4 regions of the Fundicoccus sp. Sow4_D5 genome follow, and region 1 is predicted to be linked to each of the others. Evidence: predicted binding sites of a transcription regulator. Region 1 holds the regulator's gene; each other region holds the start of a gene.
What was found. Region 1 encodes CtsR, which represses protease genes until heat stress. Its sites were predicted from a motif close to TTGGTCAAAAAAGGTCAAANA; they were not measured.
Positions count from the first base shown of each region.

Region 1 (8,182 bases):
TTTATCATCGACAATGCGCGTTTCTTCCATTTCGAATAATTCGATGTGATCCACTTCGTTTTCTTCCGCGGCTAGAGTGAGGACTTGTGAGTCACGGGAACCGTCCACATAAACCGTTCCACCTTTAGCGCCACCTTTATAAAGTCTTTCGTATACTTTCTCAACTTGAGAAACAGTATAACCTTTAGGGGCATTAACCGTTTTAGAAATCGAGCTATCCACCCAATATTGAATGGTGGTTTGTGTATCAACGTGAGCTTCGGGAGCTAATTCCATCGCTGAAATGAAGTACTCCGGTAAATTGTTTTCATCCACTTCAGGATGAGCAGTTAAATATTCAGAAACGATATCCGCATTCACTTCAATGAATTTACCTAGACGACCACTTCTGAAATATTTAAAGGCAAAATAGGGCTCTAAACCAGTCGCTACGCCGACCATTGTTCCTGTACTACCTGTTGGCGCAACAGTCAGTAAATGAGAGTTACGGATACCATGTGCTAAGATCCCTTCACGGATGTGAGCAGGCATTTTTTGCATGTAGCCAGTTTCAACGAAGCGTTGACGTAATGCTTGTGTTTCTTGGTCGGTTTCACCAATTAAGAATGGGAAGCTGCCTTTTTCTTTGGCTAATTCAATCGATGTTTCGTAAGCTGTAATGGCCATAGTCTCAAAGACGTCGTTAACGATTTGGTTACCTTCTTTTGAACCGTATAGGCTCTGTGTATAGATCAATAAGTCAGCCAAGCCCATCACGCCTAAACCAATACGACGTTCACCTAGCGCTTGTTTTTGGTTAGCTTCTAAGAAGTAAGGCGTCGCATCGATGACGTTATCTTGCATACGCACACCAACACGAACGGTTTCTTTTAATTTCTCAAAATCTACCGTGTGATTTTCTTTATCGGCCATGTTGGCCAAGTTGACAGCTGCTAAGTTACACACAGAATAAGGTGCTAAAGGTTGTTCCCCGCAAGGATTTGTTGCGACAACTTTTTGACCGTATGCTTTAGCATTGGTGTCTTTGTTGGCATTATCAATAAAGAAGATACCAGGTTCAGCTGAGTAAGTCGCACAAATATTGATTAACTTCCATAATTCACGGGCACGAATTGTACGGTAAGTTTTAACCGCGTAACCGTCTGTTTCCCATTCACGTACGTCACCAACCACTGGCCAGTCCGTGTTATAAGCTGACATTTCTTCCTTAGAGTAGTTTTCAACATCTGGGAATCTTAATTGCCAGTCAGCATCTTCTTCGATGGCTCGCATGAAGTCATCCGTTAAAGTCACTGAAATATTCGCTCCAGTCAAGAAGTCTGGATTATGGACGCTATAAGTTCCGCCATCGCGAATTTTAGCTTCGGCTTCCGCAATGTTGCTTTCAGTGAAACCACCACGACCTGGGAAGTTTTTATAACGTACAATATTTTCAAACATTTCAATTTCTGACATTGAGAAAGGTGAGAATTTTAACTTTTCTTCTGCCAGGCGTTGAATTTGTTCGTCTTTGGATTGTTCAATCAAGTAACGTAACACTCGAGGATTTTGCATTTTTGAGATAATAAATTCAATAATATCTGGATGCCAATCTGCTAGCATAATCATTTGGGCACCGCGACGGCTACCACCTTGCTCAACCAAGTGCGTTAATTGCGCGATATCATCCAACCATGAAACTGAACCAGAAGATTTACCATTAACCCCACGAGCTAGGGTATTACGTGGACGTAAAGTTGAACCGTTCGTCCCCACCCCACCACCACGTGACATGATTTCCATCACTTCTTTACGGTGATCTGAAATCCCTTCGCGTGAATCCGGTACGAAAGGCATCACATAACAGTTAAAGTAAGTCACATCTGTTTCTGAACCAGCTCCGTATAACACACGACCAGCAGGCACAAAGTTCATGCTCATTAATTGCTCGTAGAATTTATCAAAGGACGTTGCACGGTCTGCTTGGGTTGTTTCTGTCGCTGCTAAACCACGGGCATTTCTTTTAGCGATTTGTTCATAATAAACTTCTAAAGGCTTATCCAAAGTGTCAATATGACGGGTCACAAGACCGCTTTCTTTTTCTTGTGTCTCTTCTAAAGAACCACGGTATTCTTCTTCTAACCAAATCACTGCTTCATTGCGTTCGAAATTTAACTGTTGAACAATCCCAATCCCGCGTGCAGGATATTTAGGATCTGCTTTAACCGTTAACACAACTAAATCGCCAGGAGCTAAAGTAGTTTTGGCCGAATCTTTAAAGGCGTAACGATCGAGCATCACCATACGCGAAACACCTTTATGCGTAATTTGCATGTCATCGGTCATCGGAAAAATCTGAGGAAACTGTTCAATATCTTTGTTTAATTGAGCTTGATCCCACTCAATGTATTTTTTAATTTCTGTAGCCATCCTATCATTACCCCTTTATTTACTGAAATATCAACTTTAAGACAACAACGTGTATTCTTATAGATGAATTGCCATATATTGTGTTAAAAGAAAAGAACCACCACAATATATGGTGGTTCATTTGTCATCTAGTTTAAACTAAATCAATCTGATTAGCTAGTCTAACACACAATTTATACAATTACTTAACTATTAAAAGTTTAGAAAAACAAACACATACTCTAGTTGCTTAAAAAATCGTCTGTCTTATAATGACTTAACTTAATTAGTCTAACATCGAAACTATTAACTTACTAGGGGGAAAATTGGGTAAATAAAAGACCCGTGTAAATGTTCGATGCCATCACTGAAACAGTGAGTTTTCAGGCGTCTTACATTTGCACGGGTTGGAATAAAAATTAAGTTAACCTATGTAATATTAAGAGAAGAACTCTTTAATATCTTCAGAAACAACCACTTCACCAGCTGTTTTCTCTAAAATTTCTTCCACAGTTACGCCAGGAGCGTGTTCTGTTAAGTAGAATTTACCGTCTTTGATTTCAAAAACTGCTAATTCAGTGATCACCATGTCAACTGCATTGGCTGCAGATAATGGTAAAGTACACTCAGTTAATAATTTAGAGTTACCTTTTTTATCAGTATGTTGAATTGAAGCAATAACTTTTTTAGCGCCAACTAATAAATCCATCGCGCCACCCATACCTGGAGCCATTACACCTGGAACCATCCAGTTAGCAATGTTACCAGCTTGGTCTACTTCTAATGCACCTAAAACAGTGACATCAACGTGTCCACCACGAATAATTGCAAATGAAGTTTGTAAATCAAATGTTGAAGCACCAGGTAATAAAGTGATTGGTGCGCCCCCTGAGTTACCATAGTCTGGTGTTAATGTGTCTTTTGTTGGTGTAGCACCAAAACGAAGCGCACCATTCTCTGCTTGTAAAATAACGTTTACGCCGTCAGGAATATAATTTGCTGAAGCGTTAGGGATACCAAAACCTAAGTTAACGATATCTCCATCTTTAAATTCTTGTCCAATACGACGAGCAATCAATTCTTTTGGATTCATTATTATGCTTCTCCTCTCAACATATTGTTTCTACCCCATAATTCACGGTAGTAGTCGTAACGTTCTTCTTCAGTTTGACCTTGAACAATATAGTCTACTAAGATACCAGGAACTGTTACATCCGTTGGTGCGATGTCGCCAACTTCAATAATCTCATCAACTTCCGCAATAACAATCTTAGAAGCTAAAGCTAATTCAACAGAAATTGATTTAGCCGTACCAAAACTATATAAGTTACCATATTTGTCCGCTTTATTTGCTTTAATAAAGGCAACATCTAGGTTAACGGGATCATAGATTAAGTATTCTTGACCATTACGTACAATTTTGTCTTGCTTTTCTTCTTGTAATGTACCGATACCAACTGGAGTGACAACGGCACCAAGACCTGCGCCACCTGCACGAATCATTTCAACAACAGTTCCCATTGGAACGTAATCTACTTCGATTTCACCCGCTAAAAATTGCTTGTTGAACGCTTTTGACGTTCCAGTATGAGCGCCGACAAATTTTTTGATTTGACGGTTTTCCGCTAATTTACCCACATCGTGCTCTTCACCTGGATAACCAGTTACTGGTTGTACTAAAGTTAATTCGTTAGTTCCGGCTTCTACTAAGCCATTAATTAATTCAATCGGTGTCGATACACCTAAGAAACCTGAAGTACCTAAAGAATCACCTTGTTTAACTTTAGCTACGGCTTCTTGGACAGTAATAATCTCTGCCATGAGTTTTCCCCCTTATAAAAAGTTTATATTTGGCCTTTAAATAAAATGACGCATAACGTCAGCGCTTACAATAAACATTCTATGTTGAAACATAAAAATCTGCCACCATCGAAAATTAAAGCGTACTATAAGCTATTCTTATAACTTTTCGAACAAAATAAACCCAGCAATCAAACGGTTCTGATAATGTTGGTCAAAAGACTTCTCAAAAGCGATCCTTTATTGTATAATAGTCAAAGAAAGTCAATGTTAGTGAAAAAGGAGGGGTAACTTTGTCGCAACGTAACATGTCGGACATTATCGAAGCGTATCTAAAAGGTTTTTTACGTAATAATGAGCAATTAGAAATAAAACGCAGCGATGTAGCCGAACGCTTTGACTGCGTCCCTTCACAAATCAATTATGTCATTAATACGCGCTTTACCCAAGAACATGGTTACATGGTCGAAAGTAAACGTGGTGGTGGAGGCTACATTCGCATATTTAAAATTCGTGTCGTGGATGAAGTGGATCACATTGACCAAATGATTGAATTAATTGGTAGCCAAATCAATCAACGAAATGGCATCAATTTGGTTGAGACGTTGATAGATTCTGGTATAATTACTCAACGTGAAGGTACCTTGATTTTATCGGTCATAGAAAAATCAGTATTGCACAGTATCTCAAGCCAAGAACAATCTGCCAGAGCCATGTTGCTCAAAACTTTCTTAGTACAACTAAGATATACAATAAAGTAAGAGGTGAAATGAATGTTTGAAGAACTATTTACAGAGAGTGCCCGTCAAGTCATGATATACGCAGCTGAACAAGCGTATTATTTAAGACATCAAGCGGTAGGCACAGAACATATTCTTTTAGGACTAGCCCGTGAAGAACAAGGAATTGCTGGAAAAGCTTTACGCGAGGTGGGTGCCGACTATCAATCACTATTGATGGAGCTTGAAATAATTCATGGCAAAGTCGTGAATCCGCGCGTCGAAGGCGAAATCGTCATTCCTTATTCACCTAGATCTAAAAAGATTATTATGAATGCATCTAATGACGCCAAACGTCTAGGTGCACCAAAAGTTGGCACAGAACATCTACTATTAGGTATGTTAAAAGAAGAAATTTTAGCAACAGTCTTATTGAAAAATTTAGGCATTAATATAAATGAATTACGCAAAAAAATCTATGAATTAATTGGTATTAATGGCAATAACGAGCGTGCTCAAATGGGTAACAAACGTGGCAATGGCCGCCAAAGAGGTCAACAAGCCGAAACAAGCCAAACACCAACATTAGATTCTGTTGCGCGCGACTTAACACAACTCGCTCGTGATGGCAAACTCGATCCAGTTATTGGTCGTAAAAAAGAAATCCGTCGTATCATCCAAATCATTAGCCGTCGTTCGAAAAACAACCCAGTCCTCGTAGGAGAACCTGGTGTTGGTAAAACAGCGATTGCTGAAGGCTTAGCCCAAAGAATGATTGACGGCGAAGTACCAGAAGATATCGCAAGCAAACGCTTGATGATGTTAGATATGGCATCTTTAGTCGCAGGTACGAAATATCGCGGTGAGTTCGAAGAACGTATGAAGAAGATTATTGAAGAAATTGCAGCCGATGGCCAAGTGATTCTCTTCATTGATGAATTACACACATTAATCGGCGCAGGTGGTGCAGAAGGTGCAATCGATGCATCTAACATCTTGAAACCTGCACTAGCACGTGGAGAAATCCAAACAGTGGGTGCAACAACTTTAGATGAGTACCAAAAGTACATTGAAAAAGATGCTGCTTTAGAACGTCGTTTCTCAAAAGTTCAAATCGATGAACCAACACAAGTCGAATCTATTCAAATTATTGAAGGTCTGAAAAGCAAGTACGAAGATCACCATAAAGTTGAAATTACAGACGAAGCAGTTCAAGCAGCCGTGAAATTAAGTGCACGTTACTTAACAGAGCGTCGTTTACCAGACAAGGCCGTTGATTTAATTGATGAAGCAGCAGCAAAAGTGCGTATCGACGAGTCGATCGTATTATCGTCAGTTGCCAACCTTGAACGTCAATTAGTCGAAGTATCTAAGAAAAAAGAAAAAGCAATTCTTGATCGTAATTTTGAACAAGCAGCTGAATTACGTCAAGAAGAACAAGCAATCGAAACTAATATTCAAAAAGCGACCGAGCAAGAAAAAGACGGTGAATTAGTGAAACATTTAGTGGTGAATGCAAATCACGTGGCAGAAGTCATTGCTTTATCAACAGGTATTCCAGTTAACCAAATGGAATTGGCTGAATCCCAACGATTAGTCCATCTAGAAGCTGAACTACATGAAAGTGTAATCGGCCAAGATAAAGCTGTTCAAGCTGTCGCTCGCGCGATTCGTCGTGCACGAAGTGGTTTGAAGAGTCCCAAACGTCCAATCGGTTCATTCTTATTCCTGGGGCCAACAGGTGTGGGTAAAACGGAATTAGCGAAGACACTTGCTCATTCAATGTTTGGTAGCGAAGATAACATGATTCGTGTTGATATGTCAGAGTACATGGAAAAACACAGTGTTTCTCGCTTGGTAGGTTCACCTCCAGGTTACGTCGGCTATGACGAAGCGGGGCAATTGACTGAGAAAGTTCGTCAAAAACCATACAGCGTCATTCTATTAGATGAGGTTGAAAAAGCCCATCCGGATGTTTTTAATATTTTGTTACAAGTATTTGATGACGGTCATTTAACAGACGGTAAAGGACGTCGCGTAGACTTCCGTAACACAATCATAATTATGACATCAAACTTAGGAGCAACCGCCTTACGTGACGAGAAGTCAGTTGGTTTCGGTGCAGTCTCTTATAAAGATGATCATGATGCAATGGAAAAACGAATCCTTGAAGAAGTGAAACGTGCTTTCCGACCAGAGTTTTTAAACCGTATCGACGAGACAGTTGTCTTCCATGCGTTGACGAAAGAAGAAATTCGCGAAATCGTCAAACTTCAAGCGCAAGAAATTATTCACCGCTTGAATGAGCTTGAAATTGAAGCGCGCGTAACGGATACTGCCGTAGATATTATCGCAGAAGCGGGTTACGATCCAGAATATGGAGCGCGTCCAATCCGCCGTGCCATCCAAAAACAAATTGAAGATGAGCTGAGCGAAATGATGCTGCGAGGCGACATTGAGCTAGGTGATAGTATCACCATCGGTGGCCGTTCAGGTAACATTAATATCAATAATCGTTCGAAACAAAGTTCTAAATAATTAATCTAAACATCAAAGCTTCCTCAAGGCGAATGGTCTTAGAGGGAGTTTTTGTATAGAAACGCAAGAAAAGAGTAAGTGTTTTAAATAGAGGTCTGATAGGGTGTGTGTTATAATTTAATTATAGAAAAATTTAATTTTTTGAAAGTAGGAGGAACAAAGATGAATAGAAAAGGATATATTGCGACGGTTTTACTAGGATCAGCTGCTACAGTGGCTGGATTAGCAGCTTATGTTTACATGAATGATTCAGCACGTGAAAAAGTAGAAGGCATTATTAATCGTGAAAAAGCAAAATCATTTGTAAAACATACTTTAAACGGATCAGATGCCCTTGTTTCAGCTGTTGATAATTTGGATGATGCAGAAATCAACACTTTAATGAAGTTTGCGAATCAAGCAGGCAGCTTAAAGGATAAAACAGGCGATGCGTTTAGTGAAATTATTGATCGTGCGAAAAAGGTAACTTCGGACGCGACATCAAAAGTTTCAGATTACTTCGACTAAGCAAATAGAAAAAGAACCGTGACTAGCGCTGACTAATTAGCGCTAGGCACGGTTTTTTGTGTACCTATAAAGTCTGAAAATTCTCTCATATCATGACGACTCGAGCGACGGATTCTGGAATATGTCTCACATCCTTGTTACTTTCGCGATGATGTGACGCACACAAGAAGGGAAACAAAAGCTATTCTCACACAGCCCTTGCAAAGCTCACACACACCTACATTCAATAC
Region 1 covers NZ_JBQKLF010000002.1:132,662-140,843, forward strand. Annotated here, with positions in the region: gene ACTQ45_RS04935 (vitamin B12-dependent ribonucleotide reductase) at 1-2,409, opposite strand, end outside; gene ACTQ45_RS04940 (3-oxoacid CoA-transferase subunit B) at 2,828-3,481, opposite strand; gene ACTQ45_RS04945 (CoA transferase subunit A) at 3,484-4,209, opposite strand; gene ACTQ45_RS04950 (CtsR family transcriptional regulator) at 4,482-4,949, shown strand; gene ACTQ45_RS04955 (ATP-dependent Clp protease ATP-binding subunit) at 4,962-7,445, shown strand; gene ACTQ45_RS04960 (hypothetical protein) at 7,608-7,952, shown strand.

Region 2 (8,182 bases), on a different contig from region 1:
CTCATTCCAATAGCGATCGAAATTAGGTTTCTTAGCTGCTTTAACAGCATTGCCTTTAACTTCATCACGACAAGCGAATCCATCAAGGATAATTAATGCTACTGGTGCTTTACTCATTATTTAACGGCCTCCAATAATGCTAAGAATGAATCCACTTCTAAACTTGCTCCACCAACTAAAGCTCCATCGATGTGCTCTTGAGCCATATATTCAGCTATGTTTTCAGGTTTAACTGAACCACCATATTGAATACGTACTTTTTGAGCGACTTCGTCAGAAGTTACTTCTGCAACAGCTTGACGAACAACACCACAAGTTTCGTTAGCAAGTTCTGCTGAAGAGGATTTACCAGTTCCAATAGCCCAGATTGGCTCGTAAGCAATAACTGATTGAGCAACTTGCTCTTCAGTTAAGCCTTCTAAAGCTGCTTTGACTTGACCAGAAACAAAATCATTAGTCTCGCCTGCTTCACGTTGCTCAAGTGTTTCCCCACAACAGATAATTGGTGTCATACCATTACGGAAGATAGCTTTCGCTTTTTTGTTAATCTCTTCGTCTGTTTCGTGGAAGTACTCGCGACGTTCTGAGTGTCCGATAATTACGTATTCTACACCTAAAGCTGCTAAAGCTTTTGGACTAGTTTCGCCAGTATAGGCACCTTCGTCTTCGAAGTAACTGTTTTGAGCAGCTACTTTTAATTCTGAACCTTCAGAACCTTTTTTGATTGATTCTAAGAATAAAGCTGGAGCACCAACTACTGAATCAACAAGTTCTGCTGAAGGGATTTGATCTTTAACTGCAGCCACAAAATCGCTAGCTTCAGTATGAGTTTTATTCATTTTCCAGTTACCGGCAATGATAGGTTTGCGTGTCATAAAGCCATCTCCTCTAATAAGTTTATTTTTCGTCAATTGCGTCTACACCTGGTAGAACAACACCTTCTAGGTAGTTTAACGAAGCTCCACCACCTGTTGAAATGTGCGTGAATTTATCTTCGTAACCTAATTGTGTAACAGCAGCTGCAGAATCACCACCACCAACAATTGTGATAGCGTCTTTTAAGTTACTTAGAGATTCTGCAACACCGTTTGTACCATGTGCAAATTTCTCCATTTCGAATACGCCCATTGGTCCGTTCCAAATAACTGTTTTAGCATCTTTCAATACTTCGTTAAACAGTTTGATAGATTCTGGTCCACAGTCTAAACCTTCCCAGTCGGCAGGAATGTCATCAACTGATACAGTTTGAGTGTTCGCATCGTTAGAAAAATCATCCGCTACAACTACATCAACTGGTAAGACTAACTTATCGCCAGCTTCTTCTAGTAATCTTTTCGCTAGATCGACTTTATCTAATTCTAGTAACGATTCACCAACTTCTTTACCTTGTGCTTTCAAGAATGTGTACGCCATACCGCCACCGATAATTACTTTATCCGCTTTAGATAATAAGTTTTCAATCACTTTAATCTTATCTGAAACTTTTGCTCCCCCTAAAATCGCCACAAATGGACGTTCTGGTTTATCAACAGCTTCACCTAAGAATTTCAATTCTTTCTCTACTAAGAACCCTACGGCAGATTCTAAGTTAGCAGAAATCCCAACGTTAGATGCGTGAGCACGGTGTGTTGTCCCGAAAGCATCGTTAACGAACACATCACCAAGTGATGCCCAGTATTTACCTAATTCTGGATCGTTACCTGACTCTTTCTTACCATCTAAGTCTTCATAACGAGTATTCTGAACTAATAATACTTCGCCCTCTTCTAAATCTGCGATTGCAGCTTCTAAAGCTTCACCGCGAGTTTCAGTTGAGAATGCAACCTCTTGTTTTAATAAAGCTGCTAAATGCTCAGCAACTGGTGCTAAATCATTTTTCACTTTATCTTCTTCACTTTTAATTTTTCCTAAGTGAGAGAATAAAACTACTTTTGCATTGTTTTGAATTAAATGGGTCACAGTGTCTAATGCTGCCCTAATACGTTTGTCGTCCGTAATCTTGCCATCTTGCATTGGCACGTTAAAGTCAACACGAACAAGAACAACCTTGCCCTTAACATCTAAATCTCTAACTGTTTTTTTAGCCATATTTTTTCCTCCTAATGAGTTAAATTTACACGCAAAATGGCAGGGAAGCGTCTTGCCTCCCCGCCAATAATTGGATAGACGCTTGTTTAAACGCTATGCTCTTCTTTTTATTATAGTTTAGCGAAGTGCTCTAAAGTACGTACTAATTGAGCAGTATATGACATTTCGTTGTCATACCATGCAACAGTTTTAACTAATTGGTGGTCGCCAACTGTCATAACTTTTGTTTGAGTTGCATCGTATAATGAACCGTAAGTGATACCGACGATATCAGAAGAAACGATCGGGTCTTCTGTATAACCATAAGATTCGTTAGCTGCTGCTTTCATAGCTGCATTAACTTCGTCAACAGTAACTTTTTTATCTAAAACAGTTACTAGTTCAGTTAATGAACCTGTTGCAACTGGAACACGTTGAGCTGCTCCGTCTAATTTACCTTTTAATTCAGGAATTACTAAACCAATTGCTTTAGCAGCACCTGTAGTGTTAGGAATAATGTTTTCTGCAGCAGCACGAGCACGACGGAAGTCGCCACCTTTATGCGGTGCATCTAAAGTATTTTGGTCACCTGTATAAGCATGAATAGTTGTCATTAAACCTTCAACAACACCAAATTCTTTATTTAAAGCATCTGCCATTGGAGCTAAACAGTTTGTAGTACATGAAGCACCAGAAATAACTGTTTCGTCACCTGTTAAGATTTCGTGGTTAGTGTTATAAACTACAGTTGGAACATCGTCTCCACCTGGTGCAGTAATAACAACACGTTTTGCTCCACCTTGTAAGTGTAATTCAGCTTTTTCTTTTGAAGTAAAGAATCCAGTAGCTTCTAAAACGATATCTACTCCTAAGTCTCCCCAAGGAATTTCATTAGGGTTTGGATTGCTTAATACTTTAACTTCTGAACCGTTAACTTTGAAAGCACCTTCTAGTACTTCAACTTCACCGTTGAAACGTCCTTGAGTTGTATCATATTTTAATAAGTGAGCTAACATGTTTGCATCTGTTAAGTCATTAATTGCTACAACTTCTAAACCTTCTACCTCTTGAATACGGCGGAATGCTAAACGACCAATACGTCCAAAACCATTAATACCAACTTTTACTGTCATAATCTGACTTCCTCCTTAAGGAATTTTATTTTATAGGGTTTCCCCTTTTAAAACCTGATTAGCTATGCCTTCATCACAAATTAACCATCCGTGAGTTGGGGCAAGTTTGAAAAAGGCACTTGTAGCTTCTGCTTTCGAGGCACCACCGACGACAGTGATTATCAAGGGGATGTGATCGAGATGCTCTAATTGGATGCCCATACGTGGTAGTCGAATGACTGCTTTACCATCGCGATTATAGAACACGCCAAATGCTTCTCCCACAGCTTGACCATCAATGATTTCTTGATGCTGTTGCGGTGTTATGTCTCGTCTGTCTGCCATAACTTCAGCAGCGCCGACGCTAAGCAACAAACAATCTGCTTGCTGACTCATTTCAATTGCCTTTTTGATGGAAGGATCCATCAAGAGTATCTTTGATGTATCTTGAGTAATTTTTTCTGGAATAAACAATGGAATAAAAGTAGAATTCGTACGTTGTGCCATCAAGCCACCTACATTATTAGATTGAATATGAATCGAACCACCTACGCCACCTCTTGTCGGTACGAAGACTAATTCACGTTCTGATGAAAGACTCTCATCGAAGTAACCTCCTATATTTGCAAGAGTCGAACCACCGGTAACTGCGATCACATTACGACCTAATGATAAATGCGTACTTAAGACTTCTTGAACTGCTTGACTCATCACTTCATAAACAAACTCATCTAAATCAGCATCACCTGGAATTACCCAACAGTGTTCTAGATTCAAATGTTTTTTTAACGCTATTTCTAAGCCATATAAACGATTGGCTTTTCTAGCTAACACATCATAGCTTTCAATCTTTTGTCGACCAAATGCAGTTAACTTAATTCCTGCATTATTGACATCGACTAGTGACTGTTCACGTAATACATCGATTGCTGTCCTTAAGACTCGCTCGGTTACTTGAACTTTTTGTGCCAAAGATTTTCTGCCAATCCGATGCGATGTTTGTTCTAATTCATGAAGAATCGAAATTCTAAGCGAAAGTACTTCTTGAATATCTGGCACTATAGCTTGTATAACCGAAAACACGTCTTCCATAGTGTCCCTCCTCGTATGGGCAACTTCCGTCCAATAGTCTAGTGTAACACTAACTATTAATTAACGTAATAATCCCCCACAAACTATATAATAGCATGAATCCTACGCTATGGCAATCAAAATGATTGAATTAGCTTAGTTTTCTATCAAAAATGACAAGCGCTTACGATGGTCTTTTTTTGTCCAATCATGTATATTTTTCACAATACTCCTTGTCATTATTTATGCGCTTTCACTTGTTTTCATCCTCTTCTTGTATCTGATTAGTCAAAATATGTAAACTTGTGCGCAAACAAAAAAACTACGGTGCTTTTAAAAGCACCGTAGTTTCTTTGATTTTATTTTAATTTCTTACTGGATTCCATAATTTCGTCAATCAGACCGTAGGCTTTTGCTTCTTCAGCTGACATATAATTGTCGCGATCTGTATCTTTTTCAACCACTTCGATCGGTTGACCTGTATTATCACTGATAATTTTATTTAAGCGGTCACGCGTTTTTAAGATGTGACGAGCCGCAATTTCAATTTCAGTTGCTTGCCCTTGTGCTCCACCTAAAGGTTGGTGAATCATTACTTCAGCGTTAGGTAAAGCATAACGTTTACCTTTTGTACCAGCTGCTAATAGGAATGACCCCATTGAAGCTGCCATGCCAATCACAATTGTTTGGACATCAGATTTGATAAAGTTCATCGTGTCATAAATCGCCATTCCTGATGTGACGCTTCCTCCTGGAGAGTTTATATATAGGTAGATATCTTTTTCTGGATCTTGTGCATCCAAGAATAATAATTGTGCAATCACACTATTCGAAACGTTATCGTCGATTGGTCCACTTAACATAATAATACGATCTTTTAATAATCGTGAATAAATATCATAAGCACGTTCGCCACGAGACGATTGCTCTATTACCGTAGGTACTAAATTCATTCGATTTCCTCCTTAATTACTAACCTTTAATTAGTTTACTGTTTTAGTATAAACCATAGGTCAAAAAAGGTCAACTTTATTCTTCCATCAAGAAGGTCAAATAAAGTGCCTGTTAGTTCTTCATAAACTTTACACTAAATCTAATCAAAGCGACATGATTTTGATCGGTTTACTCAACTGATTTGATCCATGTTCACTTAATACTTAGTCTTAATGTTCGCATATCTTCAAACTGCTTAGTTACTATTTGGAACGTGAATATGGCATTATTTTCACAGTAGTTTTAGTGGTTGGATGTTTTGGTTTTCTAAAAAAGAGTAAAAAAAAAACCGTGCACTAGGCACCGGTTTATTCTGTAAATTATTTTGCTGTTTCAACAACTTGTTTGCCATCGTAGAAACCACATGATGAACATACACGGTGGCTTAATTTTAATTCACCACATTCAGGACAATTGTTCATGCCTGGTACTTCTAATTTAAAATGCGTACGACGTTTTCTTTTAGTTGCTTTTGATGTTTTTCTTTTTGGAACTGCCATTTTCTTACACCTCCTGGTTTAATTTGGGTTCAAGATAATGCGTTTATTCATCATCTTTAAGTTTTAGCGTTTTTAAGGCTTCAAAGCGTGGATCTACCGATTCAACTTGTTCTTCAACTTTTTGAGCATTGTATGCTTCCTCTGTTACGACTGTCCAATTATTACCTGACGGCATTGCGCCTTCTTCTTCATCAGGAGCAATGACACGCACGGGTATATTTAATAATACCACGTCTACGACAGCCGCGTCGAGGTCGATATAATCGAATTCAAGTTCGATTGCGGTTTCCTCGTAATCTTCAGCATTATACGCTTGACCGGGAAGAATGTAACGTTCACTTATAGGAACGGATAGTTCTACTCGGACTGGTTTCAGACTGCGGCTTGATGGTAAAGTTATCACTGTTGTAAGTTCACAGTGCAAGACAATATCCTGATCATAGGGTACGAAATATCCTACCACACGAACGGGGTCCAAATGAATAACCGAATCATCTCTCAGTTTAACCTGATCAAAGACCGATAATTGAACATCAAAATTGAGTAAATCGCCTTTATGTTCTTGAATCTGTCTAATCGTCCATTTCATAATATCACCTCTAAAACGACAAACTAAATTATACTTAACTTCACTAGTGTTGTCAATCTTTCACTTTAATTTATTTAAACTTTTATATCACTATTAAAATGGCTAGTTTTCACCTTGTATTGGATAGCGACTATAGTTTTGTTCAGCTACCTTTACGCGAGGATTTATCGCGACTATCCGGTCTGCTCTTAGCATCAAATCATACCGTTTTTGATACTTTTGGACATAGTTACTAAATAACTCTATTTTACTATGTTTCTTTAAACGTTTCAGCAAGATTCTGCCTGCTGGTCGATAAGCAAGAATACGTAATAAAGGTCGCTTTTCAATGTTTGAGCGGTAGTTTTCCCACTCTTCAGTTTGAATATCTAAAAGTACGGCTAGCAAGACTCTTTGAATAGATGATTGCGTCCAGCGTTTCGAAATTAATGATTGGCGATAGTCTGAAAAACTAAGCGCGGTATCGATGTTTTTTAACAATAAATGTTCGAGGCCTTCTTTGACGCCAAAAACCTGCCTTAAAGTCTCTGGACGATGACAAGTTAGTTGGTACTTCAATGGCAGCCAGTAGTCTTCCCAGCCTACAGAATGGCCCTTATTTAATTCTTTATAAGTTTCTTCCGGAAGACTATCTGTCGTTAATGCCTTTTGTCGCCAAAGTTGACGAATGTGACTGCCACTGTGTATTTTAGCTTGTTCGCTATCAAATTGAATAAATACTTCTGCCTGCTGGGCTGAAAGGAGTCGTGGAATTGCTAAGATATCCATCGGTTGTTTTAGGGCTTGATTCGCTTTTACATATTGAATCCCTAACATATGATTGGGGCTCGTCGGATTAAAAGTCGTTTCTAATGGAACGCCTTCTGTTTCTTGTGTCTTTAATTCATCTATGCCCATTTGCATTGCAGCAGCATAAGAAAAACCTTGTGCTAAGTATGTCTGAATCGCTGCTTGTAAAGCCACCTCATTCTCCTCTAGCCAAGCGACATGAGCCTTAAGTTCACATTCCGTTGCCGTTTCCGTTCCGAACACCACCGTATCACAGCCAAGCCTCGCCAGGAGTTCAACACCCGTCTTAGCAAAATAGTCCGCTGATTGAAGACTAGCTAATAGAGGTAGTTCCAGAACTAAATCTGCTCCGTAATGAACGGCTAATTGAGCCCTTTGCCATTTATCCAAGACGGCAAATTCACCTCGCTGAACGACATTGCCGCTCATCAAAACGATGAGAACGTCCGCTTGGCTTGTTTGTTTAGCCGCTTGAAGCTGGTAATGGTGCCCATGATGGAAGGGATTATATTCAGTTATAATTCCAACAACTTTCAATACATCACCTCAAAAATAAGAATGTCTACACTATTTAACGCAACGGAAGAACCAACGATCTGTTTGACGATCACGTTTTTTATGCAAATGACTAGTTCCAAAATTAACTAAAACCTCGATGTTTTTATCGCCAAAACCTGCCGCTTTTATAGCACTTAGATAAGTCTCTAATGGATAGGTTCGCTCTGTTAATTCGACGTCTACACGTTTGTATAAAGAAGACTCTGTTTGTTCAAACACGCTTAAATAATGACTCACTTGGTTTCTACTCGGTTCAGATTCACTATCCCAAATAATCGCAGCAGTGTCATCACTATCAAAATAATTAAATCCGTCAAAAACTTGATTGATTTGATAAGGTGTCCACACATCAAACAATAGAGTACCTCCGTCAGATAGTCTTTGATACATTTGACTAATAGCTTGAGCAACCTGTTGTTGGTCTGCTAAGAAGCACAGTGAATCCGCATAACAAGTGACTAAGTCAAAGTTAGTAGGTAAGTTATCTAAGGCCAACATATCAG
Region 2 covers NZ_JBQKLF010000006.1:139,750-147,931, forward strand. Annotated here, with positions in the region: gene gpmI (2,3-bisphosphoglycerate-independent phosphoglycerate mutase) at 1-117, opposite strand, end outside; gene tpiA (triose-phosphate isomerase) at 117-875, opposite strand; gene ACTQ45_RS08670 (phosphoglycerate kinase) at 898-2,088, opposite strand; gene gap (type I glyceraldehyde-3-phosphate dehydrogenase) at 2,199-3,200, opposite strand; gene ACTQ45_RS08680 (sugar-binding transcriptional regulator) at 3,231-4,271, opposite strand; gene clpP (ATP-dependent Clp endopeptidase proteolytic subunit ClpP) at 4,610-5,203, opposite strand; gene rpmF (50S ribosomal protein L32) at 5,564-5,743, opposite strand; gene ACTQ45_RS08695 (YceD family protein) at 5,787-6,332, opposite strand; gene ACTQ45_RS08700 (tRNA(Met) cytidine acetate ligase) at 6,435-7,658, opposite strand; gene ACTQ45_RS08705 (class I SAM-dependent DNA methyltransferase) at 7,689-8,182, opposite strand, start outside.
Region 2: a site for CtsR is predicted at 5,260-5,280, ahead of clpP (ATP-dependent Clp endopeptidase proteolytic subunit ClpP). Genes of this name have one in related genera too.

Region 3 (8,182 bases), on a different contig from region 1:
GTTGGTTGAATCCATTTGGGGATGCTCAGGGTAATAGTTACCAACTTGCTCAGAGTATTATGGCAGTAGGCTCAGGACAATTAGCAGGTAAAGGATTCGGAATCTCAGAAGTCTCTGTACCTGTTCGTGAGTCAGACTTTATCTTTACGACGATTGCCGAAAGTTATGGCTTCCTTGGTGGATCGGTTTTGCTATTCATTTATTTCTTACTTATTTATCAAATGGTTCAAACATGTTTTGAAACGAAAAATGAATTCTACACCTATATTGCAACAGGTGTTATATCAATGATTCTTTTCCATATTGTTGAAAACATTGGAATGACTATTGGTTTATTACCTATTACCGGGATTCCTTTACCATTCGTTTCACAAGGGGGATCAGCCTTACTAAGTAATATGATTGGTATAGGATTGATTCTATCTATGCGTTACCACCATAGAAGTTATATGTTTTCAAATAATGATCAATTTAATTACGATTAATGACAAACCAAACAGATTGAAACAGCTTCCCAAAGTGTTGCAATTTCTGTTTGGTTTTTTGTATGCAATTCATCGATTGACGGTAATATTTACTAAAGGTATAATGGTTTTAAGGATAAGCGACGATATAACAGAGCTTATGGACTGTTGTAATTAAGAAAGGGTGGAGGATAGATATGATAAAAGAAATCAATCAATTATGGGTTCAAGCGGGTGACAAGATAGATGGAGAAGTAATCTATACAATCGGTTTATCTAGTCAATTACAAGATGAGGTCGGTGATATCAGTTTTGCTAGTATTGCAGATTTAGGGACAATTGAAGCCGACGAGACTTTATTGAATGTAGAAGCTTCAAAAGCAGCAATTGAAATTCCCGCACCATTCTCAGGGACAATTATTGAACGTCACGAAACCGCTGAAGAAACGACTAGTTTATTAGACTCGCCTGATCAAGCTTCAAACTGGCTAGTTCGCATGACAGCAAGTGAAGCAAATGCATTTGCTTCACTATAAGTAACTAAATATAGTTAGAAATAAATAATGACTTCACACAGATTGATGGGTGTGAAGTTTTGTCCTAGTATAAGGGATTATAAAATATAGGTGGACTTATCATGCTTCAGGATACTTGTCTTGGTAGGAAGTAAATTTAAAAGAAAACCTAGTCTCGCTAAGGAAATTCGCCGTGTTGCCAATACGACACATGCTTTCGGGCATCTTCAACGCCGTGTCACCAATAGACACGTGCGCCAGAGTGCTAATCAGACACAGTACTTATATAAAAACCTGACAGAAAAAGGTGTCCATTGTCACGTCGAAGGACGATTAAAGCTTGGTGCTACTATTAAATTATCGTCAAAATCATTGTAGCAGCCACCTTTCATCTGTTCTAAAGTATCGTAAACAAGATGCAAGAGCTAATTCGGTCGCTAAACAACTAGGGTCTCTTTAAGGCCTAATGAAAAAACACGCTCACTTTATTGAAAAGTTGGGCGTGTTTTAATGTTTTACATGGACGACTTCGAACTAATGGAACGCTTGATTAAATCCTTGAAAATCGATAAACTCTCATGATTTTCTAGAAATGTTAATTCTGGATGCCATTGGATGCCGATAATGCTCTGGTTATCATCAACTACTTCAATTGCTTCAATGACATTATCAGGACTCCAAGCGGAGACTGTTAAGCCTTTACCTAATTCTTTGATTGCTTGATGATGAATTGAATTGACATAGCTGTTATTGTCAATGATTTCAGCAATATGCGTGCCAGATTTTACTTTAATCGAGTGAGTGGAAAACTCTGGTTGAGATCGTTGAACGTGTTGAATCGTAATTGATTCATCTTCGGATAAGTCTTGTAGTAAGCTTCCTCCTAAAACCACATTTATTAACTGTAAGCCACGACAGATACCTAAAATTGGTTTTTTCTGGCGAATCGCTTCTTTGACTAAAGCGACTTCACATTTGTCTCGTTCAGGTGAAGTTGGTCCAATTACTTTTCTAGGTTCTTCACCATACAACATTGGGGTCACATCTTGTCCGCCAGTCAGTAAGAGCCCATCAATTAATTGGATATATTCTTTAGCAAAAGTAGCATCATTAATGGGAATAATAATGGGTGTGCCTCCTGCCAGACTGATGGCAGTTGAGAAGCCAGTAGAAGAGTAATTAATTTTGAATGCTTCAAAATCATCGTTTTTAAAAGCAGATGTATTGCCTGTAATACCTATAATAGGGTGTGTCAATCAAATGCTCCTTTCTGTAAGCAGTTATAAACCTATTATAGCCTAAGAAGAGTGAAAATCAAACCCAAAATTAAAACTTGATGAGAAAGAAAGGGGTGTTTTTCCTTTTTTGTAAAAAAGTGACGGTGCTTTTAGTAATTTACTGTGAATTAAGTTATAATGTTTCAATGAAGCAAGGAGTGATGGCGTGGATTACCAAAAAGCGATACAAGATGTCAAAAAAGGAAATTTGAAGGCAGTTTATACGATTTTCGGGTCAGAATTGTTTCTACAACAGGAATTTCTGCAGATTTTATTGAATCAATTCGGCGAGGCTGACAATTTAGATATGGCAAAAATTGATTTAAGCGAGCAATCACTTGATGCTGCATTAGATGAAGCAGAGATGTTTTCTTTTTTTGCTGAATATCGACTTATAATTGTAGAGAACGTCCAGTTTTTGAATGCAAATTCGAGTCAAAAGTTATCAACGAGTGAAGAAAAACGTTTGTTAGATTATATCAATAATCCGAACGAAGCCTCTGTGATTGTGTTTGTTATACCTTTTGATCAAGTGGATAAACGAAAAAAATTAACAAAAGCTTTTCAAAAGCAAACTGCTTTTATTGAAGTGAATCCTCTGAAAGAACAAGAGGTTAGCCGCTATATCCAACGTTATATTGAAGGGGAACAGTTAAACATCACCCGAGAAGCCAGTCAAGAATTGCTTGTGAGAGTGAATTATCAATTAACAGAAGCGATGGGTGAAATTTCAAAACTGAAGAGTTTTAGTTTAACAGGCCAGCCAATTACAATCGATGTTGTGAGAACCTTGGTGCCACGAACGCTTGAGTCCAATGTATTTGAATTAACAGATGCTGTCATGAAGAAAAGAGTGGATAAAGCCGTTCAGATTTATCAAGATTTAATTTTAATGAAACACGAGCCAATTGCCTTACATGCCTTGATAATTTCTCAGTTTAGATTAATTATTCAAAGCAAATTACTGAATCAGCAAGGTTATTTAGAAGCAGATATTGCAAAAGAATTGAGTGTCCATCCTTATCGAGTTAAGTTGGCACTACAATCTGGCCGTCGTTCAAACTTGAAGCCGTTGGCTGAATTTTATGATGAATTAATTGAAGTCGATTATCATATGAAAACAGGTGTTGGTATTAAAGAAACACACTTTTACTTGCTATTAACCAAACTGGTTTCGTTAGCATAATTTTTTTGATGCTTGCAAGGAAACCGAACTTAAACCAGAAAATGAAAGCTTTGAAAAGGAGAAACACGTATGAGTCAAACAATTAGAATCGGTATCTGTGGTTATGGCAATCTTGGTAGAGGAGTCGAACGCTCGATTTCTCAACAAGCCGATATGTCATTAGTCGCAATATTTTCAAGAAGAGGCAAGGCTGGGGTTGAACCGCTTAATCCTTTGACGACGGTAGAACATTTAGATCAAATGATTCATTATCAAGATAAAATTGATGTGATGATTTTATGTGGTGGATCAGCAACCGATTTGCCAGAACAAACACCAATGATTGCGCAATATTTCAATACGATTGATAGTTTTGATACGCATGCAAAAATACCAGAGCACTTTGCTGCTGTTGATAAAATTGCTCAAAAGCATCAGCATGTGAGTATTATTTCAGTCGGTTGGGATCCGGGCCTATTCTCCATGAATCGGGTCTTAGCAGAAACAGTCCTACCTGTAGGTGAGACGTATACATTCTGGGGGAAGGGGTTAAGCCAAGGGCATTCAGATGCTCTTAGACGCATTGAAGGCGTTAAGCATGCCGTTCAGTATACGATTCCTTCAGAGCAAGCGATAAAGCGAGTGCGACAAGGAGAACAACCGAAACTATCCACTGGACAAAAGCATACGCGTGAATGTTATGTCGTGTTAGAAGCTGAAGCAGACGCAGAAGGCATTGAGCAAGAAATCAAAGCAATGCCAGACTATTTTGCCGAATATGAAACCAGTGTTCAGTTTATATCTGAAGCGACATTGCTTGCAGAGCATAATGAAATGCCACACGGTGGAGTGGTTTTAAGAAGTGGTCATACGGGGGAAGAGACTAAACAAACTTACGAATTTAATTTAACTTTAGGATCGAATCCTGAGTTTACCGGAAGTGTCTTAGTCGCTTATGCACGCGCAGCTTATCGAATGAAGCTAAAAGGGCAAGTAGGTGCAAAAACGGTCTTTGATGTAACGCTTAGCGAGCTATCGCCAAAAACACCAGAAACTTTACGAAAAGATTATTTATAAGGAACAAAAAAAGCGTCGAAGCTCACTCGATAAAGAGTGCTTCGACGCTTTTAAATTAGAATTATTTAGATAATAATCCGCTTAAACGAGATTTGTCACGAGCAGCTTTATTCTTGTGAATAAGACCTTTGTTTGCTGTGCTATCAATTTCCTTAACGGCTAATTTAAATAAATCTGCTGCGTTCCCTTCGCCAGTTTCCACTGCATTACGGAAGTTTTTAATTGCTGTACGCATTCCAGCAACGTGAGCACGGTTTACTTCAGATTTACGTACGTCTTGACGAATACGTTTGATTGCTGATTTGTTATTTGCCATGCTAGTCACCTCTTTCCTGTTTATTTGCTATTTAAGTCTGAGACTTAGTCAACAAGAAACATTATACATGAAAACACTACCTATGTGCAATATTAAAAAATCATTTTTGAACAAAATATTAATAATAGTTATTTGATAAAATCAGAAAGATAGGTAGATATTGACGAAAGTGTTATAATAAAGGAGTAGTAAACCTACCTAAATGATGCATAAGAGAGGAAGGTCGAGATGGTGGATTTTAAAGTCGTATCACCTTATGAACCTGGCGGAGATCAACCGCAAGCAATTAAAGAATTAGTTGCTGGATTAAATGCCGGTAAAAAAGAACAAGTCTTACTTGGAGCGACAGGGACAGGTAAAACCTTTACTGTTGCCAATGTTATCCAAGAAGTAAATAAACCAACCTTGGTACTGGCCCACAACAAAACACTAGCTGGTCAATTATATAGTGAATTGCTAGAATTTTTTCCTGAGAATTCAGTTGAATATTTCGTTTCTTATTATGATTATTATCAACCAGAAGCATATGTCCCTTCATCCGACGCTTACATAGAGAAAGAATCGAGCGTCAATGATGAAATCGACAAGTTACGTCACTCGGCATCTAGCGCTTTATTAGAAAGAAGAGATGTCATTGTAGTAGCTTCTGTTTCCTGTATTTATGGACTTGTTAATCCGGAAAACTACCGGGAACATGTATTGTCTTTAAGACAAGGTCAAGAAGTGAGTCGCAATGATGTACTCAGTCGATTAATTGAGATGCAATTTGTTCGTAATGATATCGATTTTCAAAGAGGAACTTTCCGAGTTCGTGGGGATGTATTAGAAATATTTATGGCTTCTCGCGACAAAGAAGTGATCCGTGTTGAATTTTTCGGAGATGAAATTGAAAGAATCCGAACAGTGGATGTCTTAACGGGTGAAATTAAAAGTGATGTGGAACATTACCCCATTTACCCTGCGACTCACTTTGTTGCTAATGATGAACAAACACTTTCAGCTGTTGAATCTATTCGAGCTGAATTAGAAGAAAGATTAATTGAATTACGTGAAGAAAATAAATTATTAGAAGCCCAACGTTTAGAACAACGGACGAATTATGATATTGAGATGCTACTTGAGATGGGATATTGTAGTGGAATTGAAAACTACTCTCGTCATATGGACGGTCGAAAACCAGGAGAGGCACCTTATACCTTAATTGATTTCTTTCCGGATGATTTCTTAATCGTAGTTGATGAATCTCACATGACGATGCCACAAATTCGTGGGATGTATAACGGAGACCGTGCTCGTAAAGAAGTTCTTGTAGATTATGGCTTTAGATTACCTAGTGCTGTGGATAACCGACCTTTAAGACTGGAAGAGTTTGAAGCGAAAGTAAATCAAATCCTATATATTTCAGCTACCCCAGGACCTTATGAGTTAGAACATACAGGCGGCAAATTTATCGAACAAATTATTCGTCCGACCGGTCTATTGGATCCAATTATCGAAGTTCGTCCGATTGATGGACAAATTGATGATTTAGTGAAGGAAATTAGCTTACGTTCTGAGCGTAATGAAAGAGTCTTTATTACGACATTAACGAAGAAGATGTCAGAAGATTTAACAGACTATCTTAAAGAACTAGATATTAAAGTGAAATACTTACATAGTGATATTAAAACGCTTGAACGAACAGAAATTATCCGAGACTTACGTCTAGGTATTTTTGATGTTCTAGTAGGGATTAACTTATTACGAGAAGGCTTAGATGTTCCAGAAGTGTCATTAGTCGCAATCCTGGATGCAGATAAAGAAGGTTTTCTACGTAGTGAACGAGCACTCGTTCAAACGATTGGTCGTGCTGCCCGAAATGAAAATGGACGCGTGATTATGTATGCCAATAGAATTACTAAATCAATGGATTATGCTTTAGCGGAAACTGAGCGTCGTCGTGGGATTCAACAAGCCTATAATGAGAAACACGGCATTGTGCCTAAGACGATTAAGAAAGGCGTCCGTGATTTAATCCGAATCAGTCACGATATCGAATCTGAAGAACGAGAAGAGAATATCTTAAAACAATTTAAAGCTTTATCTCGTTTACAGCGTGAAGAAGAATTGGAACGCTTAACACTAGAGATGAAACAACATGCTAAGGACTTGAACTTTGAGGCAGCAGCAGATCTTAGGGATATCATTATGGAATTACGTGCATCATTCAAATAAGCACTCACATGAAACCAACATTATATAGATAAGTATTCATTTAGGAATGTCTATAGTAATGTTGGTTTTTGCTATTTTAGATAAGTAAATTTTTAATTAAGATACATAAATGAAGTGAGCTTTCTTCCTTCTTATTTATTTTTACTCTATAATTAGGAATCAAGATAACAAATCTTAGAGAAAGGGGATGAATATGAGTAAAACGCAACGTATACCGAGTTTTGATGGCTTAAAAGGTTTAGCGATTGTTTCAATTATTGCCTATCATTTATTTCCATCAGTGATACCTGGGGGCTTCCTCATGGTGAATACATTTCTTGTGATTTCCGGATATTTTTTTGCAAGAAAGATGGAACAAATCCCTGATATTAATTACAAAATAAATTGGTCACGGGTATGGCAATATTTAAAGAAAACAGTCGAACGTTTATTTATACCCGTGTTTTGGATGATTTTATTAGTAGTGGTGGGATTATTGCTTTTCTATCCACAAGAACTCAAGCACATTCAATCGGATGTATTTTCAGGCTTATTTTTTTATAATAATATTTTTCAAATATCTGCTGAACGTTCCTATTTTGTCCAGATGACAAATGCCTCGCCTTTTACGCACCTTTGGTACAATGCATTATACTTACAGTCATTTTTAGTGAGTATTCCCTTAATTTTATTGACTCGTCAGTTGAAATTATCCGTCCAAAGTAAAGCCGTTTTCTGGCTAGTACTTGTCTTGCTGAGTCATTTAATGGTGTGGTATTTATATTCCCCAGGGGAAGATCCTTCACGCGTCTATTATGGTTTAAGTACCCGTTTGTCATCATTTGCGATTGGGATTGCAGCTGCTTATGTCACGCCTTATATACTTAAACTGATTTCGGTCATCAAAGAAAAAAGAGTTTTCTATAATATTATTGGCGTGTTGACGGCTATTGATATGTTGTTCTTGATTTTGATTACAAAGGATCAAGCTGATATTACGTATCATTTGTGGTTACCGGCCTTTAATATCTTTAGTATGATATTAGTTTTCTTAATTAGTGTTAGAACTCAAAGTCTCTCAGTTTGGCTATCTTTACCACCTTTGACTGCAATCGGAAAAAGATCCTACGCTTACTATTTATGGTATTACCCGATTATCGTCTTTATGATGAGCC
Region 3 covers NZ_JBQKLF010000001.1:386,083-394,264, forward strand. Annotated here, with positions in the region: gene ACTQ45_RS01910 (FtsW/RodA/SpoVE family cell cycle protein) at 1-485, shown strand, start outside; gene ACTQ45_RS01915 (glycine cleavage system protein H) at 662-1,000, shown strand; gene ACTQ45_RS01920 (gamma-glutamyl-gamma-aminobutyrate hydrolase family protein) at 1,495-2,235, opposite strand; gene holA (DNA polymerase III subunit delta) at 2,423-3,442, shown strand; gene ACTQ45_RS01930 (diaminopimelate dehydrogenase) at 3,512-4,498, shown strand; gene rpsT (30S ribosomal protein S20) at 4,560-4,814, opposite strand; gene uvrB (excinuclease ABC subunit UvrB) at 5,043-7,028, shown strand; gene ACTQ45_RS01945 (acyltransferase family protein) at 7,222-8,182, shown strand, end outside.
Region 3: a site for CtsR is predicted at 2,332-2,352, ahead of holA (DNA polymerase III subunit delta). Genes of this name have one in related genera too.

Region 4 (8,182 bases), on a different contig from region 1:
GATGATATAAGAAGGCATACCTGCTTCGCTTGCAAGGTCATTGCGTAAAACACGTAGTGCTTCATATAAATCAGGATCTTCTGCTGAGATAGTGACAAAAACATTACGTCTCGAACTGTTGCGTGCAGAATCAACTTGTTTTTTCATCATCAACTGTTCGTCGCCTTTTAACAAAGCTTGTGCTCGACTAGTGAGCTCAAGCCCTTTATGTTGGTTTAAATTTAAGTAATGATTGGCCAGCAGAAGGGAAATAACATTTTTTACGAAAGACTCTGATTTATGTTTGAGAAGACCATAAGTGGATAATTCATCAAAATCCCAATCTAGTAATTTCTTTTCCTTACTCCCTCGCAAGACATTCGTAATCATTGTCATACCGAAACTATGTTTCATACGTACGATACAAGACAATACCATTTGGGCTTCTCTAGTGACTTCGACCGTAGTAAATTCACTTAAGCAACTAGAGCAGTTCATACAATCGACTTGCCTATTCTCCCCGAAATAATTCAAAATAAAGCGACGTAAGCAAGAGGTATGGTTAGCGTATTGAATCATCGTATCTAAACGTGAAATACTTGTAGGGTCCTGACTGTTTTCAATTAAAAACTTACTTGAAACAATATCTTGCTTCCCAAATAATAGAATTGCTTCAGATTCTAAACCATCACGTCCAGCACGTCCGGCTTCTTGATAGTAGCCCTCTAAATCAGTTGGCATATTATAATGAATCACCTTTCGCACGTCAGTCTTATCGATTCCCATCCCAAAAGCATTGGTTGCGATCATAATTTTCGCACGATCGTAAATGAAATCATCTTGAGCATTTGCACGCACTTGTGCTGATAAACCAGCATGATATTTGGCGACCGAATGGCCACTTTTCAATAAATGCTCGTGAATTTGATCGACATTTTTACGAGTTTGAGCATAGATAATCGTGGAATCTTCTGCATCTTTCAAATAATCTTTTAACTCTTGCATTTTATTTGAAGGCTCTTTAACTGTAAACTTAATGTTAGGCCGATCAAAAGAATTGATGAATACGTTTGGTTCAGTTAATTGTAACTGTTCAATTATATCGCCTCTCACCAATTCGGTAGCTGTAGCCGTAAAAGCTGCTATGGTAGGACGATGAGGCAATGCGTCTATGAAAGAGCTGATTTGGCGATAGCTTTGACGGAAATCATGCCCCCATTGAGACACGCAGTGTGCTTCGTCAACAGCGATCATCGATATTGGTAATCTAGAAATTTCATTAACAAAAAATTGGTTTTCTAAACGTTCAGGCGCGATATATAACAGTTTCACCCCCCCTTGACGCAAGCGGTAACGAATTTCAGAATATTCTTGTTGAGTTAGAGAAGAATTAATGAAATCAGCTGAAATACCATGTTGTTTCAAAGAATCAATTTGATCATGCATTAAGGAGATCAAAGGGGAGATTACAATTGTTAAACCAGCTTTCAATATAGCAGGTAATTGATAACAAACGGATTTTCCTCCACCAGTCGGTAAGACGCCAAGAACATCTTGATCTTGCATCAAAGCAGAAATGATATCCTCTTGTCCCGGTCTAAAAGTCGAATAACCGAAGTTTCTTTCTAATGCTACTGTTAAAGTCAAAATACTACCTCCCATATTATCCGTTTTATTTTAACAGAATACGAATAAAAACACGAATTTTCTAAAAAACATTTTAGTTAATAATCAATTAATAAATCTTTGTTATAGTTCCTTTAACCTCATAGTAGCGCATACTAACCACCACATAATTTAGTATGATTCACAACCTCTTTTTAGTCTACTAGTTAATGAATTCAGTCCATTATTTGCTGCTATGACCGGTAAAACCACCAAGCCCTGAAACTTTCAGCCCAAAGACAGCGCTTGGTGTTTTTTTCTGTTCATATTTGAAAGCCTATACAAAAAGATTGCAGGAGACAACAATATGTGGTTAGATTGAAGTAACAAAGTCAATGAAGAGGTGTAGAATGAATATTGCTTTAATTGCACATGATAAAAAGAAAGACGATATAGTTAATTTAGCGATTGCATACCGTGAAGTACTAGCAGAACATACCTTGTTTGCGACAGGAACCACTGGTCAAAGAATCATCGAGGCGACTGACTTAAAAGTTCACCGTTTTAAATCAGGACCATTAGGCGGGGACCAACAGATAGGTGCTTATATTTCTGACAATAAAATTGATTTGGTTTGTTTTATCCGAGATCCATTAACGCCGCAAGCACATGAACCAGATATATCTGCTTTATTGCGACTGTCGGATGTCTATGAAATTCCATTGGCCACAAATGTTAGTACAGCAGAAGCCCTGTTGCGCGCATTAGACGCAGGTTTTCTAGATTGGCGTAAAGTTGCTAAAACTAAAGAACGAGACCATCTCAATTTTTAAAACGAAGACCTTATTTCCCCAGGAAGTAAGGTCTCATTTTTTCAAAAAAGGACTAAAATATGCATTGACCTTTCCTGACCAAGGGTATATACTATAGGTAGCTCGTAAAGAGCTTACTTTTTGGTCAAAACTAATTGACCAATTTTGACTAATGACTAAACGGATAAATGAAAGGTTGTGAAACTGTGATTGATAAATTTACAACAACAATGCAAACTGCGATAGGTGAAGCACAGCAAATCGCAATAACACGTCAGCAACAACAAATTGACATACCGCATTTGTGGCTTGTCTTTTTGCAACCGGATCATTTTGCTTATAATTTATATGAAGAGTTAAATGTGCCGCTGAGCGAATTCAAAACATTGGTAGAAAACGAAATTGATCAATTACCTACTGTGTCAGGAGCAAATGTTCAATATGGACAACAGTTTAGCCAAAGATTTCAGCAGCTATTATCTGAAGCAAATAAAATAGCCAGTGAATTTCAAGATGAGTATTTGGCGACAGAAGTATTTATGTTAGCTTTATTTGAACAGAAAAATAATCCATTAACGAAGTTTTTACTAGAAAATGGGTTAACTAAGAATAAATTAAATGAAAGAATTAAAGAATTGAGAGGGGGAGACCGTGTGACTTCAGCAAACCAAGAAGAAACTTACGAGTCTTTAGCTAAATATGCCATTAATTTAAATGAAGCAGTTAAACAGAATAAATTAGATCCCGTCATTGGACGTGACGAAGAAATTCGCGATGTTATCCGCATTCTCTCACGTAAATCTAAAAACAACCCAGTTCTAATAGGGGAGCCCGGAGTGGGTAAAACTGCTATTGTTGAAGGGTTAGCCCACCGAATCGTACGTAAAGATGTGCCAGAGAACCTAAAAGATAAAGAAATTTATAGTTTGGATATGGGCTCTCTTATCGCTGGAGCGAAATACCGTGGAGAATTTGAAGAACGTCTAAAAGCTGTTCTTAAAGAAGTGAAACAATCACAAGGACGTATCTTATTATTCATTGATGAAATTCATACTATTGTGGGCGCTGGAAAAACAGAAGGTTCAATGGATGCAGGGAATATTCTGAAACCTATGCTTGCAAGAGGAGAGTTACATTGTATCGGAGCCACCACTCTAGATGAGTACCGCGAAAATATTGAAAAAGATAAAGCATTAGAGCGTCGATTCCAACGTGTCATCGTTCAAGAACCGACAGTGGAAGATACGATTAGTATTTTACGAGGGTTGAAAGAACGCTATGAAATTCACCACGGGGTGAATATCCATGACAATGCTTTGGTTGCGGCGGCTACACTTTCTGATCGCTATATTACAGATCGTTTTTTACCAGATAAAGCCATTGATTTAGTTGATGAGGCATGTGCAACTATCAGAGTTGAAATGAACTCGATGCCAACTGAAATGGATACAGTGACGCGTCGTTTAATGCAACTCGAAATCGAAGAAGCTGCTTTGAAAAAAGAAAACGATGATGCGAGTAAAAAACGATTAGAACTTATTCAAGAGGAATTGGCCGAGTTACGCGAAGAAGCGAATAACCTGAAATTACGTTGGGAAGTTGAAAAAGAATCCATGAATGCTATTCGTGATAAACGTCAAGCTTTGGAAGAGGCTCGTCGTACATTAGAAGAAGCAGAAGCAGATTATAATTTAGAAAAAGCTGCAGAAATGCGTCATGGTCGAATCCCACAACTAGAAAAGGAATTAAAAGAAATAGAAGCTTCTGAAGAAGCCAAAGAAGTCACTCGTCTCACCCAAGAACGTGTGACTGACGAAGAAATTGCGAAAGTTGTTGGAAGATTAACTGGAATTCCAGTGACTCGTTTAGTTGAAGGTGAAAGAGACAAGTTACTACGCCTAGATGAAACCTTACATAAACGTGTGATTGGTCAAGATGAAGCAGTTGAGAAAGTAACAGAAGCCGTCTTACGTTCACGTGCTGGACTCCAAAATCCGAATAGACCGATAGGATCCTTCTTATTCTTAGGTCCAACCGGGGTCGGAAAAACTGAACTAGCCAAATCTTTAGCGGAAGTTTTATTCGATGATGAAAATCATATGGTGAGAATTGATATGTCTGAGTATATGGAGAAACACAATGTGTCTCGTTTAATTGGAGCACCTCCTGGTTACATTGGATATGAAGAAGGTGGACAATTAACTGAAGCTGTTAGACGTAACCCTTATTCGATTGTACTTTTAGATGAAGTTGAAAAAGCCCATCCAGATGTATTTAATGTCTTATTACAGGTGTTAGACGATGGTCGTTTAACCGACTCTAAAGGGCGTGTTGTTGATTTCAAAAATACTGTGCTGATTATGACAAGTAACATCGGTTCACATTTACTATTAGAAGGTGTGAATGATGAAGGGCATATCGAAGAAAATACTCAAAATCAAGTAAGAGCGTTATTGAGACAACATTTTAAACCAGAATTCTTAAACAGAGTCGATGATATCGTGATGTTTACACCACTTTCACGTCAACATATGGGACAGATTGTTTACAAGATGTTAGGTCAATTGCAGACTCGCTTAGGCTATCAAGATATTCAATTGACATTAGACGAAGACGCTGCTCTATGGCTCGCTGAAAATGGCTATGATCCAATTTACGGTGCAAGACCATTAATGAGATTCATTACTAGAGAAGTTGAAACGCCATTGGCTAAATTAATTATCAAAGGTAGTATCCTTCCGAATTCATTGGTTCACGTATCTTTAGTAAATGATCAGTTGAACTTCGTTTCAGAAGTAATCGAAGCATAATATCCCCAAATACACACGCGAGGCTTTGATGCCTTTACGTGTGTATTTGTCTTGTAATATAATGCAAGCAATAATTTTTTATATATTAGTGAAAAATCTTCATTAGCTAATAAGAGTTGCTAGGCTAATCCGGCAAAATGTGATATATTTTAAACAAATCAAAAGGAGGTGCATGATGCAAAAATTAGATAGATTGGTGATTAAATACATTCTATTTATTGCACTCGTAGTGTTAATTGTATCCAATTATGAACAAGCAATTAGCTATATGTTTCACTTTCTAAGAATACTCTCGCCAGTTATCGTTGGTATTATAATGGCCTATATCTTGAACATCTTAATGATAAAATTTGAAAACATTTGGTTTCCTAACAAGAATAACCAATGGGTGAATAAAACACGCAGACCTTTGAGCATTCTGTTTGCGATGTTAACGATTAGCTTCGTATTATTTATTGTGTTAGGTTTAGTGGTTCCGCAAGTGTTAGTTGTTTTGACAACTTTAATCGAAGCCATACCGGTAGCAATTAACCAAATACAGACTTGGTTCACGAATTCTGAACAAAGATTCCCGGAACTAGCAGTTATACTGGATCAATTTGAAGTTAATTGGTCACAAATTGTTCAAGATGCAGTCGCCTTTTTTAATGGTGTGACAACACGAATTGTTGAAACAACTTTATCGACTATAGGCTCCATTGCGTCAATCGTTATTAACCTTTTCTTATCTTTAATTATTTCGATTTACATTTTAATGTCTAAAGAAAAAATAATGAGTCAGGGAAACCGAATGATCAAAGCATACTTCACTAAGAAGCAATACGATAAAATCCGTTATGTTTTGTCAGTCGTAGATGCATCTTTTAGTCACTTTATTACCGGAGAAGTATTAGAAGCTTTTATACTAGGCGTAATGGTTACGGCGGGGATGTGGATTTTCAGATTCCCTTATGCCACAATGTTAGGTGCTTTAACAGGAATTATGGCATTAATCCCTATGTTAGGCGCATGGATATCAGGCACGATTGGCTTTGTTTTAATTGGTGTGCAATCGCCGATTCAAGGATTAGCCTTTTTAATATTTATCATTATAATCCAGCAACTTGAAGGTAATATCATTTATCCGAAAATCGTTGGAGATAAGATAGGCTTGCCAGGTATGTGGGTCTTGATTGCAGTAACAATTGGTGCGGGGCTTGCAGGTATACCGGGTATGCTTTTAAGTGTGCCGATATCATCGGTAATCTATAAACTCCTTAAACAAGATGTTACGACACGAGAAAGAATAGACGTAATGTCTTAAAGCAACACATTAACTAAAAAATTCGGAGGTGTTTATTTGCGAAAATTAGATAAACTGCTGATTAAGTATATCCTATTTATTGCAGCCGTTGTTTTGATCGTGTTTAATTATGAACAAGTTTTAAGTTGGCTAAAAACGATTTGGTTAATTTTATCGCCAGTAGTTATTGGTGGCGTAATGGCTTATATATTAAACATATTGATGGTCAAATTTGAAACGTTGTATTTTCCAAAAAGTCAGAAGAAAATTGTTGTTAAATCCCGCCGGCCAGTGAGTATTTTACTTGCTATGGCAACGATTGTGCTAGTGGTTTTACTAGTAGTTGGTTTAGTCGTACCACAAGTTATTTCTGTGGTAGCTAAATTAATTGAAAACATTCCGACAATCTTCGAAAGAATTCAAGCATGGTTAACGGATTATGAGCAATTATTCCCGGAAGCGGCGACTTTGATGGACCAGTTTGATATTGATTGGAGTCAAATGGTTAGAAATGCAGTCAGTTTCGTTAACAATTTAACAACAAGTATATTAGAAACGACTTTATCTACCGTAGGGTCATTAGCAGGAATTATTATTAATCTCGTTTTATCATTCATTGTTTCAATCTATATTTTGATGTCAAAAGAAAAGTTAGCGAGTCAATTTGATCGCATGTTGAAAGTCTATTTAAACGAGAAAAATTATCGAAAATATCATTACGTGCTAACACAATTTGATGAGTCATTTAGACACTATATTACGGGTGTCGTGGTTGAAGCGTTGATTTTAGGAGCTATGGTCACTGTGGGAATGTGGATTTTTCGTTTCCCCTACGCAGCTATGATCGGTGCACTCACAGGCTTTTTAGCGATTATACCGATGCTAGGTGCTTATTTATCAGGTGCCGTTGGCGCCTTGTTAATCTCAGTCGAGTCCCCCGTTCAAGCATTGTTCTTTATTCTCTTTACAATTATCGTGCAACAAATTGAAGGGAACATCATATATCCTAAAGTTGTAGGCAGCTCCATAGGTTTACCGGGACTTTTTGTATTAATTGCAGTGACAATTGGTGGTGGCTTAATGGGAATACCAGGAATGATTATATCAGTTCCTTTGGCATCTGCTTTATTTAAACTTCTTAAGAATGATGTCAAAAACCGCGAGGCTATGAGACAATACAGGAATGAGACTGTTGAGCAAACAGGCAATTTAGATTATGTTAAACAGTACATTCAAGAGGTAAGCAAAAACATAAATACTTAGATTTATCATTTAAATGAACACACAATTTTTTGAGACCGCTCATAAAATTGTGTGTTTTCGTTTTGGATTGGTCTATAAGAATGATATAATAAAAATAAGAAAGGGGGACGAACAAATGTGGATTTTGCTATTACTTGGTGTAGCTTTTTTATCAACAGCTTTATTTTTAAATCCTAAGTTATTTTATATTGGTGCATCACTTATAAGCTTTGGCGTTTATTTTGGTGTAGCCAATGTTGATTTCAGTATATTTCTGATGTTCTTGCTTGGGGTTGGACTTTTAATTGTAGAGTTTTATGTTCCTGATTTTGGGGTCATTGGCGTTGTTGGTTTTTTAGCCATGACGATAGCGATTTACTTAAAAACGGGTAACTTTACAGAATTAGTCTATTTAGTTCTTGCTTGTTTAGCTGTGGCTTTCGTTGTAGTTA
Region 4 covers NZ_JBQKLF010000001.1:479,841-488,022, forward strand. Annotated here, with positions in the region: gene recQ (DNA helicase RecQ) at 1-1,626, opposite strand, end outside; gene ACTQ45_RS02355 (methylglyoxal synthase) at 1,995-2,417, shown strand; gene clpB (ATP-dependent chaperone ClpB) at 2,585-5,206, shown strand; gene ACTQ45_RS02365 (AI-2E family transporter) at 5,382-6,509, shown strand; gene ACTQ45_RS02370 (AI-2E family transporter) at 6,546-7,751, shown strand; gene ACTQ45_RS02375 (NfeD family protein) at 7,867-8,182, shown strand, end outside.
Region 4: a site for CtsR is predicted at 2,479-2,499, ahead of clpB (ATP-dependent chaperone ClpB). Genes of this name have one in related genera too.